3 regions of the Marinactinospora endophytica genome follow, and region 3 is predicted to be linked to each of the others. Evidence: riboswitches for the same ligand, from Rfam matches in the RefSeq annotation. Region 3 holds a riboswitch; each other region holds the start of a gene.
The links. A riboswitch is a leader RNA that binds a small molecule or an ion and turns the genes downstream of it on or off. The one in region 3 is predicted to bind cobalamin.
Positions count from the first base shown of each region.

Region 1: linked by a shared signal. The riboswitch ahead of ACYVHU_RS02270 (ABC transporter substrate-binding protein) and the one ahead of ACYVHU_RS15655 (ribonucleoside-diphosphate reductase subunit alpha) in region 3 are both predicted to bind cobalamin.
Region 2: linked by a shared signal. The riboswitch ahead of ACYVHU_RS24705 (magnesium chelatase subunit D family protein) and the one ahead of ACYVHU_RS15655 (ribonucleoside-diphosphate reductase subunit alpha) in region 3 are both predicted to bind cobalamin.

Region 1 covers NZ_BAAGVM010000001.1:511,670-515,744, forward strand. Annotated here, with positions in the region: gene ACYVHU_RS02265 (FecCD family ABC transporter permease) at 1-568, opposite strand, end outside; gene ACYVHU_RS02270 (ABC transporter substrate-binding protein) at 565-1,572, opposite strand; cobalamin riboswitch at 1,666-1,840, opposite strand; gene qcrB (cytochrome bc1 complex cytochrome b subunit) at 1,938-3,581, opposite strand; gene qcrA (cytochrome bc1 complex Rieske iron-sulfur subunit) at 3,585-4,075, opposite strand, start outside.
Region 2 covers NZ_BAAGVM010000017.1:55,230-59,304, forward strand. Annotated here, with positions in the region: gene ACYVHU_RS24695 (GNAT family N-acetyltransferase) at 1-449, shown strand, start outside; gene cobO (cob(I)yrinic acid a,c-diamide adenosyltransferase) at 486-1,088, opposite strand; gene ACYVHU_RS24705 (magnesium chelatase subunit D family protein) at 1,117-3,153, opposite strand; cobalamin riboswitch at 3,266-3,394, opposite strand; gene ACYVHU_RS24710 (GNAT family N-acetyltransferase) at 3,475-4,075, opposite strand, start outside.
Region 3 covers NZ_BAAGVM010000007.1:276,018-280,092, forward strand. Annotated here, with positions in the region: gene ACYVHU_RS15650 (helix-turn-helix transcriptional regulator) at 1-993, shown strand, start outside; cobalamin riboswitch at 1,350-1,567, shown strand; gene ACYVHU_RS15655 (ribonucleoside-diphosphate reductase subunit alpha) at 1,704-4,075, shown strand, end outside.

The DNA of each region.
Region 1 (4,075 bases), on a different contig from region 3:
AGAACAGCACGCCCCGGGTCTGTTCCGGATCGGCCGAGGACATGACGACGAGAGAGGTCAGCGCCGAGAACAACTGCATCGTGGCGACGCCGGACAGCACCACGCGGTCGGTCGTTCCCCCCGACAGGTGCCCCAGGCCCAAGACGAGGGCGAAGGAGCAGGCCGCGCCGAGGAACGCCCCGGTGGACAGGGACAGCGCGCCCCCGCCCACGCCCAGCACGACGACCAGCACCGCGCCGGTGGAGGCTCCAGAGGAGACCCCCAGGACGAACGGGTCCGCGAGCGGGTTGCGCAGCAGCGACTGCATCACCACCCCGCACAGGGCCAGTCCGGCGCCGCACACCGCCGCGAGCAGGGTGCGGGGCAGCCGCAGGTCCCACACGATGCCCTCACGGATCGCGCTGAGCCCCGAGTCGGCTCCGCCCAGGCGTGAGACGGTCACCGCCGCGACCTCGCCCACGGAGATCCCCGCGGGGCCGATCGTGATCGCGACCGCGACGGAGGCCACCAGCAGGGCGCAGCCGGCCGGCCACAGCAGGAGGGGGCGCGCCGCGAAAAGCCCTCTCACGAACGTCGGGGGCCGGCCAGACCCAGCTCGCGCAGCCCGGCGGCGACCTGTTCGATCCCCTCGACGGTGCGGATCGACGGGTTCATGGCGGCACCGCTGACGAGGATGAATCGGTCGTTCTCGACGGCGTCCATGTGGCGGGTGACCGGAGTGGACTTCAGGAAGTCGATCTTGGCCGCACCGGACTCGGCCGTCTGGCTGTCCCGGGTCAGGTCGCCGAGCACGAGAACGTCGGGGTCGCGGTCGGCGATGGTCTCCCAGTTGACCTGGGGCCACTCGTCGTGGGTGTCGTCGAAGGCGTTCTCCGCGCCGACGGCTTCGGTGATGATGCCCGGCGCCCCACAGCATCCCGCCAGGTAGGGCGCCTCGGAGTTGGCGAACCAGAAGAGCACGGTGGTGCCGGAGGCGTCGACGTCACGGGTGGCGGCGTCCACACGGGAGGAGAGGTCGGCGACCAGCTCCTCGCCGCGCTCCTGGACTCCGAAGATCCTCGCGAGGTCGCGCACCTCACCGTAGACGTCCTGCATCGTCAACGGCTCCGCGCGGGAACCGTCGCCCCTGTCGAAGGAGGACTTGGCGCAGTCGGCCGGGGAGAGGTAGGTCGCCACCCCGAGCCGCTCGAAGTCGTCGCGGGTGGCGACGCCGCCTTCGCCCAGGGTCGAGACGAACGACGCGGAGACGAAGTCGGGCTCCGCGTCCAGGACCCGTTCGAACGAGGGGGCGTTGTCGGCCAGGCGGGGCACGCCCGCGTTGGCCTGCTCCAGCCCTTCGGCGACGGGATCGGTCCAGGTGGCGGTCCCCACCATCCGGTCGGCCAGGCCGAGGGAGAGCAGGATCTCGGTCGACCCCTGGTTGAGCGAGACCGCGCGCTGGGGCGGCTCGGCGACCACCACGTCACGGCCGCAGTTGTGGACCGTCACGGCGGACTCCGGGGCGGCGTGCGTGGTCGGGTCCGCGGAGTCGGCACCGCATCCGGTGGCGGCGCACAGGGCGAGGGAGAGCAGGACGGGGACGAGGGGACGATGGGGGGTCGGCACGGCCGTCCTTTTCGCGTGGGGCCCGGTCGCGGGGCCCGGCGGGCATCCTCCTCCGGTCGGCGGGAGACCAGAGTGCCAGCAGGTCTTCGGACTCGGGTTCGTCCGGCCGGAGCGCCTTCCCAGGATGGTCCCAGTGGCCCGTGCCCCGTCCGTCCCCCTCACCGCTGCGCGTCAGTTCCGGATTCGCACCGGATTCCCTGCCCCGTGCGGGGCGGCTGGCGGCTGCAAGGTATCACAGGCCCCGCGGGCGAAGAGCGGCCGGGAACGCCGAAGGGCCCGGCCTCCCCGTGGCGCGGGGGAGGCCGGGCCCTTCACAGGCCACCGAGACGGGCTCAGTGGGCCTTCACGGACTCCTCCTCGGACGCGGTGGCGCCGTGGTGGAGGTGGTGCCCACTGTGCGGACGGACGCCCTCGAAGGAGACGTTGTCCTTGGTGTACCAGTGGGCCAGACGCGCGCGAAGCCGTCCCTTGGCCCCCCGCCCGCTCGGCGGCTCCACCCCGTTCTCGTCGGTGGAGTCGATGTCGATGCGGGCCGGCGGCTTGCTCTGGAGGACGTGCACGGTGTCCGGGGAGGACTCCTTGTGCACCTCGATGAACTCACCGCTGGGGAGTTGCTGGATGGTGCCGCTCTCGTAGCCGTGCTCCAGGATCTCGCGGTCCCGGCGCTGCAGACCGAGGCAGATGCGCTTGGTCACGATGAACGCGATGATCGGGCCGAGGATGATCGCGATGCGGAAGAACCACGTCGTCGCGTACAGGCTGATGGAGAACGTCTCCGACAGGATGTCGTTGGAGCCGGCCAGCCAGATCAGACCGTAGGCGGTCACACCCGCCGCACCGATGCCGGTGCGGGTCGGGGCGTTGCGCGGACGGTCGGCCACGTTGTGGTGGCGCTTGTCCCCGGTGATCCAGGCCTCGATGAACGGCCACGCCGCCAGGCCGCCGAAGAGCAGGCCCATGCCGCCCAGGCCGGGCAGCAAGACGCCCATCGGCACCGCGTAACCCGCGATGGTGAAGTCGAACCAGTTCGGGAAGATGCGCAGCGCACCCTCCAGGAAGCCCATGTACCAGTCGGGCTGGAGGCCCGAGGTGATGGACGTCGGGGTGAACGGCCCGAACAGGTGGATCGGGTTGATCTGGACGAAGGCCGCCAGCCCGGCGATGACCGCGAAGGTGAAGAAGAAGAACCCACCGGCCTTGACGGCGAACGCCGGGTACATCGGCGTGCCGACGACCTTCTTCTCGGTCCGTCCGGTTCCCGGGTACTGGGTGTGCTTCTGGTGCCACAGGATCATGAAGTGCGCCACGATCAGCGCCAGCAGGATGCCCGGGATCACCAGGATGTGCAGCGTGTACAGCCGGGGGATGATGGCCTCGCCGGGGAACTCCCCACCGAACATGAACATCATCAGGTAGGTGCCGATGACCGGGATGGCCAGCAGCACGCCCTGGAAGATGCGCACGCCCATGCCGGAGGGCAGGTCGTCGGGCAGCGAGTAGCCGAACAGGCCCTCGACGATCGCCAGCGTGAAGATGGCGACACCGATGAGCCAGTTGATCTCGCGCGGCTTGCGGAACGCGCCGGTGAAGAACACCCGCAGCATGTGGATGACCAGCGAGGCCACGAAGATCAGCGCGGCCCAGTGGTGCACCTGGCGGATGAACAGGCCGCCACGGACGTCGAAGGTGATGTGGAGCGTCGAGGCGTAGGCCTCGCTCATCCCCACGCCCCTCAGCCGTTCGTAGGAGCCGTCGTAGACCACGTGACCCATGCTGGGGTTGAACCACAGCGTCAGGAAGACACCCGTCACCAACAGGATGATGAACGAGTAGAGCGCGATCTCGCCCAGCATGAACGACCAGTGGTTCGGGAAGACCTTGCGCAGGTTCTTCTCGCCGGTCTTCGCCAGGTGGAACCGGTCGTCGATGTAGTTGCCGAGGCCGCGCAGCGCCTTGGGGGCAGGAGTAGTGCTCATCTGCTAGTCACCCTTCTCCGCGTCCCAGAACGTCGGGCCGACGGCGCTGGAGAAGTCACCGGCCGCGACGAGGTACCCCTCATCGTCCACCCTAACCGGGAGCTGCGGCAACGCCCGGTGGGCCGGCCCGAAGACGACCTTGGCGCCGTTGGCGGCGTCGAACGTCGACTGGTGGCACGGGCACAGGATCCGGTGCGACGTCTGCTCGTAGAGGGCCGCGGGGCAACCCACGTGGGTGCAGATCTTGGAGTACGCGACGATCCCGTCGTGGGTCCAGTCGAGCTGCTGCTGGGTCATCTCGTCGCTGAAGTCGGCCGGGTCCATCTTGATGAGCAGGACCACGGTCTTGGCCTGGTCGTTCAGGCTGAGCCCGTGCTCGGGGTCATGCGACTCGGGCAGCGCGGTGACCATGCCGCCGACCTCGTCGAGGTCGGACGCGCGGATGAGGCGGTCGGTGCCCTCGACCACCATCCGCATGCCGTCCTCCCACATCG
Region 2 (4,075 bases), on a different contig from region 3:
GGCTGCCCCTTCCGGCACCCGGCCGGGAGTACACCCGGGCCGACGCCGAGGAGTGGTGCCGGGTGCAGGCGCCACAGAGCAGGATCTGCGGGGACGGGCAGCAGTGGGCCGCCGTGGAGACGGCGACCGGCGCCTTCCTGGGGGCGTTCGGTCTGCTGCGCACGTTGTGGGCGGCGCGCACCACCGAGGTCGGCTACTGGCTGGGGCCGTGGGCGCGGGGACGGGGGTACGCGCCCGAGGCCGTCACGGCGGTCGCCCACTGGACGCTGCGCGACCAGCGCTTCGAACGGGTGGAGTTGAAGGCCGCGACCGGCAACCTCCCGTCACGCCGGGTGGCCGAGAAGGCCGGTTTCGTCTTCGAGGGCGTCGAACGCAACGCGATGGTGTTGCACGTGGGCCGCGCCGACCTCGCCGTCTACAGCCTCATCCCCTCCGACCTCGCGGCCTGACGGGGTGGCGCGCCCGGCGGGGCGGGCGCGCCGGCGTCACCACTCGATGCCGCGCTGGCCCTTCTGGCCCACGTCCATCGGGTGTTTGACCTTGGTCATCTCGGTGACCAGGTCGGCCGCCTCCAGCAGGCGGGGATCGGCGTCGCGGCCGGTGATGACCACGTGCTGGCTCCCGGGCCGGTCGCGCAGGGTCGCCACGACGTCGTCGACGTCGACCCACCCCCATTTCATGGGGTAGGTGAACTCGTCGAGCACGTAGAGCCGGTAGGTCTGGGCGGCGAGGTCACGTTTGATCTGCTCCCAGCCCTCGGCCGCGTCGGCGGCGTGGTCGGCCTCGGTCCCGGGGCGCTGGATCCACGACCATCCCTCGCCCATCTTGTTCCAGGCGACACGGCCACCGACGCCGGACTCGCCCAGGACGCGCAACGCCTTCTCCTCGCCGATCCGCCACTTCGCGGACTTCACGAACTGGAACACCCCGATGTCCCAGCCCTGCGCCCATCCGCGGGTGGCCAGGCCGAAGGCGGCGGTGGACTTGCCCTTGCCCGGGCCGGTGTGGACGATCAGCAGCGGCCGGTTACGGCGCTGGCGGGTGGTGAGCCCGTCGTCGGGGACGTGGGTGGGTTTGCCTTGGGGCATGGCTGTGTCGTCTCCTCGTCGATGCTTCTCAGGCGGCGCGGCGGGCGTGCCGCACCAGTCCGCTCAGCGCGTCCGCGCCCAGTTCCGCCAGCCGGACCGCGCTGCCGCCCGTGACGGCGGCCAGCCGCGCCGCCCCGCCCAGACGCACCGGACCGTCCTCGCAGTCCACGACGACCGTCTCGACCCCCGTGGACCTGATCCGCGCCCCGGCGCGCAGCACCGCGTCGGTTCCGCCGTGGGTGGCCCTGCCGTCGGTGACGACCACCAGCAGGGGGCGACGGCGCGGATCGCGCAGCCGTTCCACCCGCAACAGCTCGGCGGAGCGCGTCAGGCCCGCGGCCAGGGGGGTCCGCCCGCCCGTGCGCAGTTCCCGCAACCGGCGCGCGCCGGCCTCGACCGATGAGGTGGGCGGGAGGGCCACCTCCGCCTCACGGCCGCGGAAGGTGACCAGTCCGACCTTGTCGCGCCGCTGGTAGGCGTCGAGCAGCAGGCTCAGCACGGCCCCCTTGACGGCGCGCATGCGCTGACGCGCGGCCATGGAGCCGCTGGCGTCGACGCAGAACAGGACGAGGTTGCCCTCCCGGCCCTCACGCACCGCCTCGCGCAGGTCGCTGCGGGCCAGGACGAGACCTCCGGTACTGCGCCCGCGGTCGCGTTGCCGCGGAGCCGCGGCGCGCAGGGTCGCCGGCAGGTGCAGTGCCCCGATCCGTCCGCGGGGCAGCCGCGCCCCCGAGGTGCGGCCAGAGGGCGTCTCGGCGCGGGAGCGGCGGCCGGGAGCGCCGCTTCCCAGCCCGGGAACGCTGAGCAACCGCGGCCGGTAGGTCTCGCCGGGATCGGCTGCGGTCTCGCCGGAGCCGCCGGGGCCGCCCTCCTGAGGGGTGTCCTCGGGGGTGGTCTGCGGCCGTTCGGGTCCGGAGGCCGCGGGCGGCGCGGCGTCGGGATCCCCTGGCCGCGGGGCGGGGCCGCCCCCGCCGCCCCCGCCGGGCCCGTCCGGCCCGTCCGGCCCCTCGGGGCCGTCCCCCGGGTCGGAGGGGTCGTCGGCCCCGGCCTGTTCGAGCGCCTCGTCCAGACGGTCCTCGTCGAGGCCGGGGGCGTCGAAGGGGTCGCGCCGACGCCGGTGCGGCAGCGCCAGGCGGGCGGCGTCGCGGACGTCGTCGGAGGTGACCTCCGGGTGGTCCCTCCAGGCGGCCAGCGCCATCGCCGCGCGCGCGGTGACCAGGTCGGCGCGCAACCCGTCCACGTCGAAGGCCGCGCACACGGCCGTGATCTGCCGCAGCGCCGCGTCGGTGAGGACGACCCGGGGCAGACGCCGCCGAGCGGCCCGGATGTGCGCGGCCAGACGCGCCTCCTCATCGGCGTAGGCGGCGGCGAACCCCGCCGGGTCGGCGTCGAAGGCGAGCCGGCGGCGCACCACCTCGGCGCGCTCGGCCGGCTCCCGGGTGGCGGCCACCTCGACGGTGAGTCCGAACCGGTCGAGGAGCTGTGGCCGCAGCTCACCCTCCTCGGGGTTCATGGTCCCCACCAGCAGGAACCGCGCGGCGTGGCGGACCGACACCCCCTCACGTTCGACGTGGGAGGTCCCCATCGCGGCCGCGTCGAGCAGGAGGTCGACGAGGTGGTCGTGGAGCAGGTTCACCTCGTCGACGTAGAGCACGCCACGGTGGGCGGCGGCGAGCAGGCCGGGCTCGAACGCGGTGACCCCCTCGGTGAGCGCGCGTTCGATGTCGAGGGAGCCGGCCAGCCGGTCCTCGCTGGCCCCGACGGGGAGCTCCACCAGGCGGGTCGGACGGGTCTGGGCCTGGTGGGCCGCGGCACCGGGGTGCGGCCCGTCAGGGCAGTCGGGGTCGGGGGCGGCGGGGTCGCAGGAGAAACGGCACCCCGCGACCACCTCGACATCGGGCAGCAGCGAGGCGAGCGCGCGTACCACCGTTGACTTGGCGGTGCCCTTCTCCCCGCGTACCAGCACACCGCCGACCGCTGGGGAGACCGCGTTGACGAGGAGCGCGAGCTTGAGGTCGGCCATGCCGACGATCGCGCTGAAGGGATAGCGAGCAGCAGTGCTCACACGGGTCCTTCCTTCCCGGGAGTCCACGCCCGGGGGTGCGCCGGGCGTGGACGGCGCGCGGACATCCCGCGCACACCCTCAACGCCCGTGAGGGGTGGGTCGTGGCGCCTGGCAGTGTCCTGGCTCCCAGATCCTCGCTCGCCCGCGCCTTCCCACCGGTGAGGTCCGGCAGTGGCGGAGTATGCGGGCCTGCTCCCTGGTCACAGTGGCGGGACCGCCCCGGATTCGCACCGGGTTCCTGCACGCCGATGGCTCACGGAGGAGCCACCGGCCGACGCCGCTCCCAGGATCGCACACGCCCTCACAGGCGTCCTCCGCGGATCAGTCGCCGCCGTCGAAGGCGTAGTAGCGCGTCACCGCGACCGGGCGAAACCCCATCCGGGCGTAGAGGTGCTTCGGCCGGTCGTCGTGGGCGGCGCGGATGAGGACCGGGCCGGCCCCCTGGGAGCGGGCGTCGGCGACCGCGTGGTGCAGCAGGCGGGTCGCCACTCCCCTGCCCCGGTGCTCCGGACGCACGAACAGGTCCTCGACCTTGGCCATCTCGCCCCGGCGCGGCCAGGAGGAGAAGAACCCGCACGGCCTGCCCTCTTCGACGGCCAGCCAGTAGCGCACCGCGGGCGTCTTGGCCCTGCGGGCGAGGACGGCCTGGGCGGTCTCCTCGGCCGGGCGCGGCGGGCGGCCCTCCCCTGCGTCCTCCTCTTCGTGGTCGAGCCGGAACAGTTCCGCCAGCCGTTCCCATCCCGCGTCGTCCTCCACGGGGAGGATGTCGACGCCCGCGCCCGCGGGTGTGGGTCCGACGAGCGGGCCGGTGACGACCAGCTCCAGCAGGGTCTCGACGAGTTCGCACCCCGCCAGCAGGAGCGCCGCCTCCGTCGCGGTGGGGGTGGTGGCTCCGACGTGGACCCGCATGGCCGGCGACGCC
Region 3 (4,075 bases):
GTCACCCGCCGGATGCTCGACCTGCTCGCCACCCTCCAGAGCGGGCGTGGCTTCTCCGGCGACGAGCTCGCCCGTCGACTGGAGGTGAGCCCCCGCACCCTGCGCCGCGACGTGGAACGCCTGCGCGCCTACGGATACCCCGTCACCACGCGCCCGGGCCCCGGCGGCTGCTACCGACTCGGCGCGGGCCGCGCCCTCCCGCCCCTGGTCCTCGACGACGACGAGGCGGTCGCCACCCTGGTCGGACTGGCGATCGTCGCGGCCACCACGCCGCCCGACGCCCCCGGCGGGCTCGACGGCGCCGCGCAGCGCGCCTACGGCATGATCGACCAGCTCCTGCCCCGCTCGCTGCGGCCGAAGGCGCGGGCCCTGCGGGCGACCCTCGAAGCGGCACCCCAGTCCGGCCCGTCCGCCGACCCCCGGACGCTCGTCCTGCTCGCCGGCGCCGCCCACCACCACGAGGTCGTCACCTTCGACTACGAGGACAGGAACGGGGTCGGCACGCACCGCCGCGTCGAACCCCACCGCCAGGTGGTGCGCCACCTGCGCTGGTACCTGTTCGGCTGGGACCTCGACAGGGACGATTGGCGTGTCTACCGGGTGGACCGCATCGGCGGCGTGCGCGGCACCGGGACGTCCTTCACCCCCCGTCCCCTCCCCGCCGACTCGGTGGAGGACTACCTGCGCACCGCCATGCGCCCCGACCGGCGGCGCGTGGTCCTCACCGTCGACGCGCCCGCCACGGCCGTCGCCGACGTCTTCACCTGGGAGGACTGCGCGATCGAACCCCTCGGGGCGGCCACCAGCCGGCTCACGACCTGGATCCACTCACCCGAGTGGCTCCTGCTCAAGCTCGCCTTCCTCGACGCCGACTTCACCGTCCACGAGCCGCAGGACCTTCACGCCTGGTGCGCGCGGTTCGCCCGGAGGGTCCTGGAGGCGGTGTCCGGTCCTTCCCCCGAACCGTCCAGCAGTCCGCGGCCGAGCAGGTAGGCGTCCCACAGGTCGGTGCCGCGATGGTCCACACGCGCGATGTCGGCGAGGTGGTGGTCGGCGTTGACGGCGACCGTGCGCGCCAGGTGCCCGAACAGGGGGCCGTCCGACAGCGAGCCGCCACAGGCCACGCACCGCTCCCGCGCGATCCCCTCGCGTGCGCACCTCCTCGACGGTCGCCTGGTGGCGGAGAGGCGCCCTCAGAGCGGTCCGTCTCGTCGGTCCACTGTTCCACCCGCCGGGGCCGCCTTCGCGGAGTGCTCGGGGGGCCACGGTCCGTTCCGCCTACCAGATCGGTGAACCAACGGTGGCGCGCCGATATCTTGCGGCTGTCGCGACCTGTCGCCACCAGATGTAGTATCTCTCCCGCTGATGGTTCACCCGGTGCATTCCCCGGGTGAGGCAAGAGGGAACCCGGTGGGAATCCGGGACTGCCCCGCAGCGGTGAACGGGAACGGAAGCCGTCAACACGCACTGGGTGCCACACGCCTGGGAAGCGACGGCCGGTAGGCCGGGCCGGAGGAATCCGCCCACGCCCGTGAGTCCGAAGACCTGCCATCGGCGTGCGCGCGTGCGCGCACGGAACGGGGCCTCGAGGGAGGGCCGCCGCGCGAACCAGGGACGGACATGGGCCGACATGTGCCCACTCCCGGACGTGTGCCCTCCTGCTCAGGACCCGGCCGGTTACCGTCTACCTGGTTGGAGTCACCATGTCCCTCGGCACCGAGGTCGCGCCGTCAGCGGGAGGAACCGCCGACCCCATGGAACGGGTTCGGATGGTGGTCGGTGAGGCCTGCGCCGGACTCGCCGGCGTCTCGGCGGAGACGGTCCTCGCGGAGGCGCGGCGCAACCTCTACCCCGGCATCACCCCCGCCGAGCTGGAGCTCGCCCTGGTCATGGCGGCCAGGACCTTCGTCGAGGTCGACCCCGGCTACTCCTACGTCAGCGCCCGGCTGCTGCTGGACAAGCTCCGCCGCGAGGCGCTGGGATTCCTGGCCGGAGGGTTCGACGAGGCGGGCCAGGCGGAGATGGCCGCCCGCTACCCGGCCTACCTCAAGGACTACATCGCCCGCGGGATCGAGCTGGACCAGCTCGCCCCCGAACTGGCCGACTTCGACCTGGACCGGCTCGGCGCGGCGCTGCGCCCCGAACGTGACCTTCAGTTCACCTTCCTCGGTCTCCAGACCCTCTACGACCGCTACTTCCTGCACAGCGGCGGCGTCCGCTACGAGCTGCCGCAGGCGTTCTTCATGCGCGTGGCGATGGGCCTGGCCCTGCGCGAGGACGACCGCGACGCCCGGGCGATCGAGTTCTACGACCTGCTGTCGTCGTTCGACTTCATGTGCTCCACGCCGACGCTGTTCAACTCCGGCACCCGCCGCCCCCAGCTCTCCTCCTGCTTCCTCACCACGATCGGCGACGACCTCCAGGCGATCTTCCACGGCATCTCCAACAACGCGATGCTGTCGAAGTACTCCGGCGGCCTGGGCAACGACTGGACCCCGGTGCGCGGCATGGGCGCCCACATCAGGGGCACCAACGGCAACAGCCAGGGTGTCGTGCCGTTCCTGAAGATCGCCAACGACACGGCGGTGGCGGTCAACCAAGGGGGCAAACGGAAGGGGGCCGTCTGCGCCTACCTGGAGACCTGGCACATCGACATCGAGGAGTTCCTCGACCTGCGCAAGAACACCGGTGACGACCGGCGCCGCACCCACGACATGAACACCGCCAACTGGGTGCCCGACCTGTTCCTCCAGCGGGTCGAGGCCGGCGCCGAGTGGACCCTGTTCTCCCCCGACGAGGTGCCCGACCTGCACGACCTGTACGGGCCGGAGTTCGCCGAGCGCTACGTCGCCTACGAGCGGGCCGCCGACGCCGGCGAGATCCGGGTGTGGCGCCGGGTGCGCGCCGTCGACCTGTGGCGGCGCATGCTGACGATGCTGTTTGAGACCGGCCACCCGTGGATCACCTTCAAGGACCCGTGCAACCTGCGCTCCCCGCAGCAGCACGTGGGCGTGGTGCACTCCTCCAACCTGTGCACCGAGATCACCCTGAACACCAGCGCCGACGAGGTGGCCGTGTGCAACCTCGGCTCGGTGAACCTGGCCGCCCACGTCGGGCCGGACGGGTTGGACGCCGACCGGCTGCGCCGTACCGTGCGCACCGCCGTGCGGATGCTCGACAACGTCATCGACGTGAACTTCTACACGATCCCCGAGGCCGAGCGCGCCAACATGCGCCACCGCCCGGTCGGCCTGGGGCTCATGGGTTTCCAGGACGCGCTGTTCGAACTCCGGCTGCCGATGAGCTCGCGCGGCGCCGTGGAGTTCGCCGACGAGAGCATGGAGCTCATCTCCTACCACGCGATCGAGGCGTCCAGCGACCTCGCCGCCGAGCGCGGCTCCTACGCCACGTTCGACGGGTCGCTGTGGAGCCGGGGCGTGCTGCCGATCGACTCGCTGCGGCTGCTCGCCGAGGCGCGCGGCGGCGACCTCGACGTCGACACCACCGAGCGGCTCGACTGGGACGCCCTGCGCGCCAAGGTGCGCTCCCAGGGGATGCGCAACTCCAACGTGCTGGCGATCGCGCCGACCGCGACCATCGCCAACATCACCGGGGTCGGCCAGTCGATCGAACCGATCTACCGCAACCTGTACGTGAAGTCCAACATGTCGGGCGACTTCACCGTCATCAACCCCTACCTGGTCCGCGACCTGAAGGAGCGCGGGCTGTGGGACGAGGAGATGGTGACCGAGCTGAAACTGCACGACGGCAGCCTCGGCGAGATCGCGCGCATCCCGGTCGACCTGAAGGAGCTGTACGCGACCGCGTTCGAGATCGAGCCGTCGTGGCTGGTCGACGCGGGGGCGCGGCGCCAGAAGTGGATCGACCAGGCGCAGTCGCTGAACCTCTACATGGCGGCGCCCAGCGGCCGCAAGCTCGACGAGCTGTACCGGCGGGCCTGGCGGTCCGGGTTGAAGACCACCTACTACCTGCGCTCGCAGAGCGCGACCCACGTGGAGAAGAGCACCCTGCGCGGCACCGACGGCCGGCTCAACGCGGTCGCGGCGACGCCGCC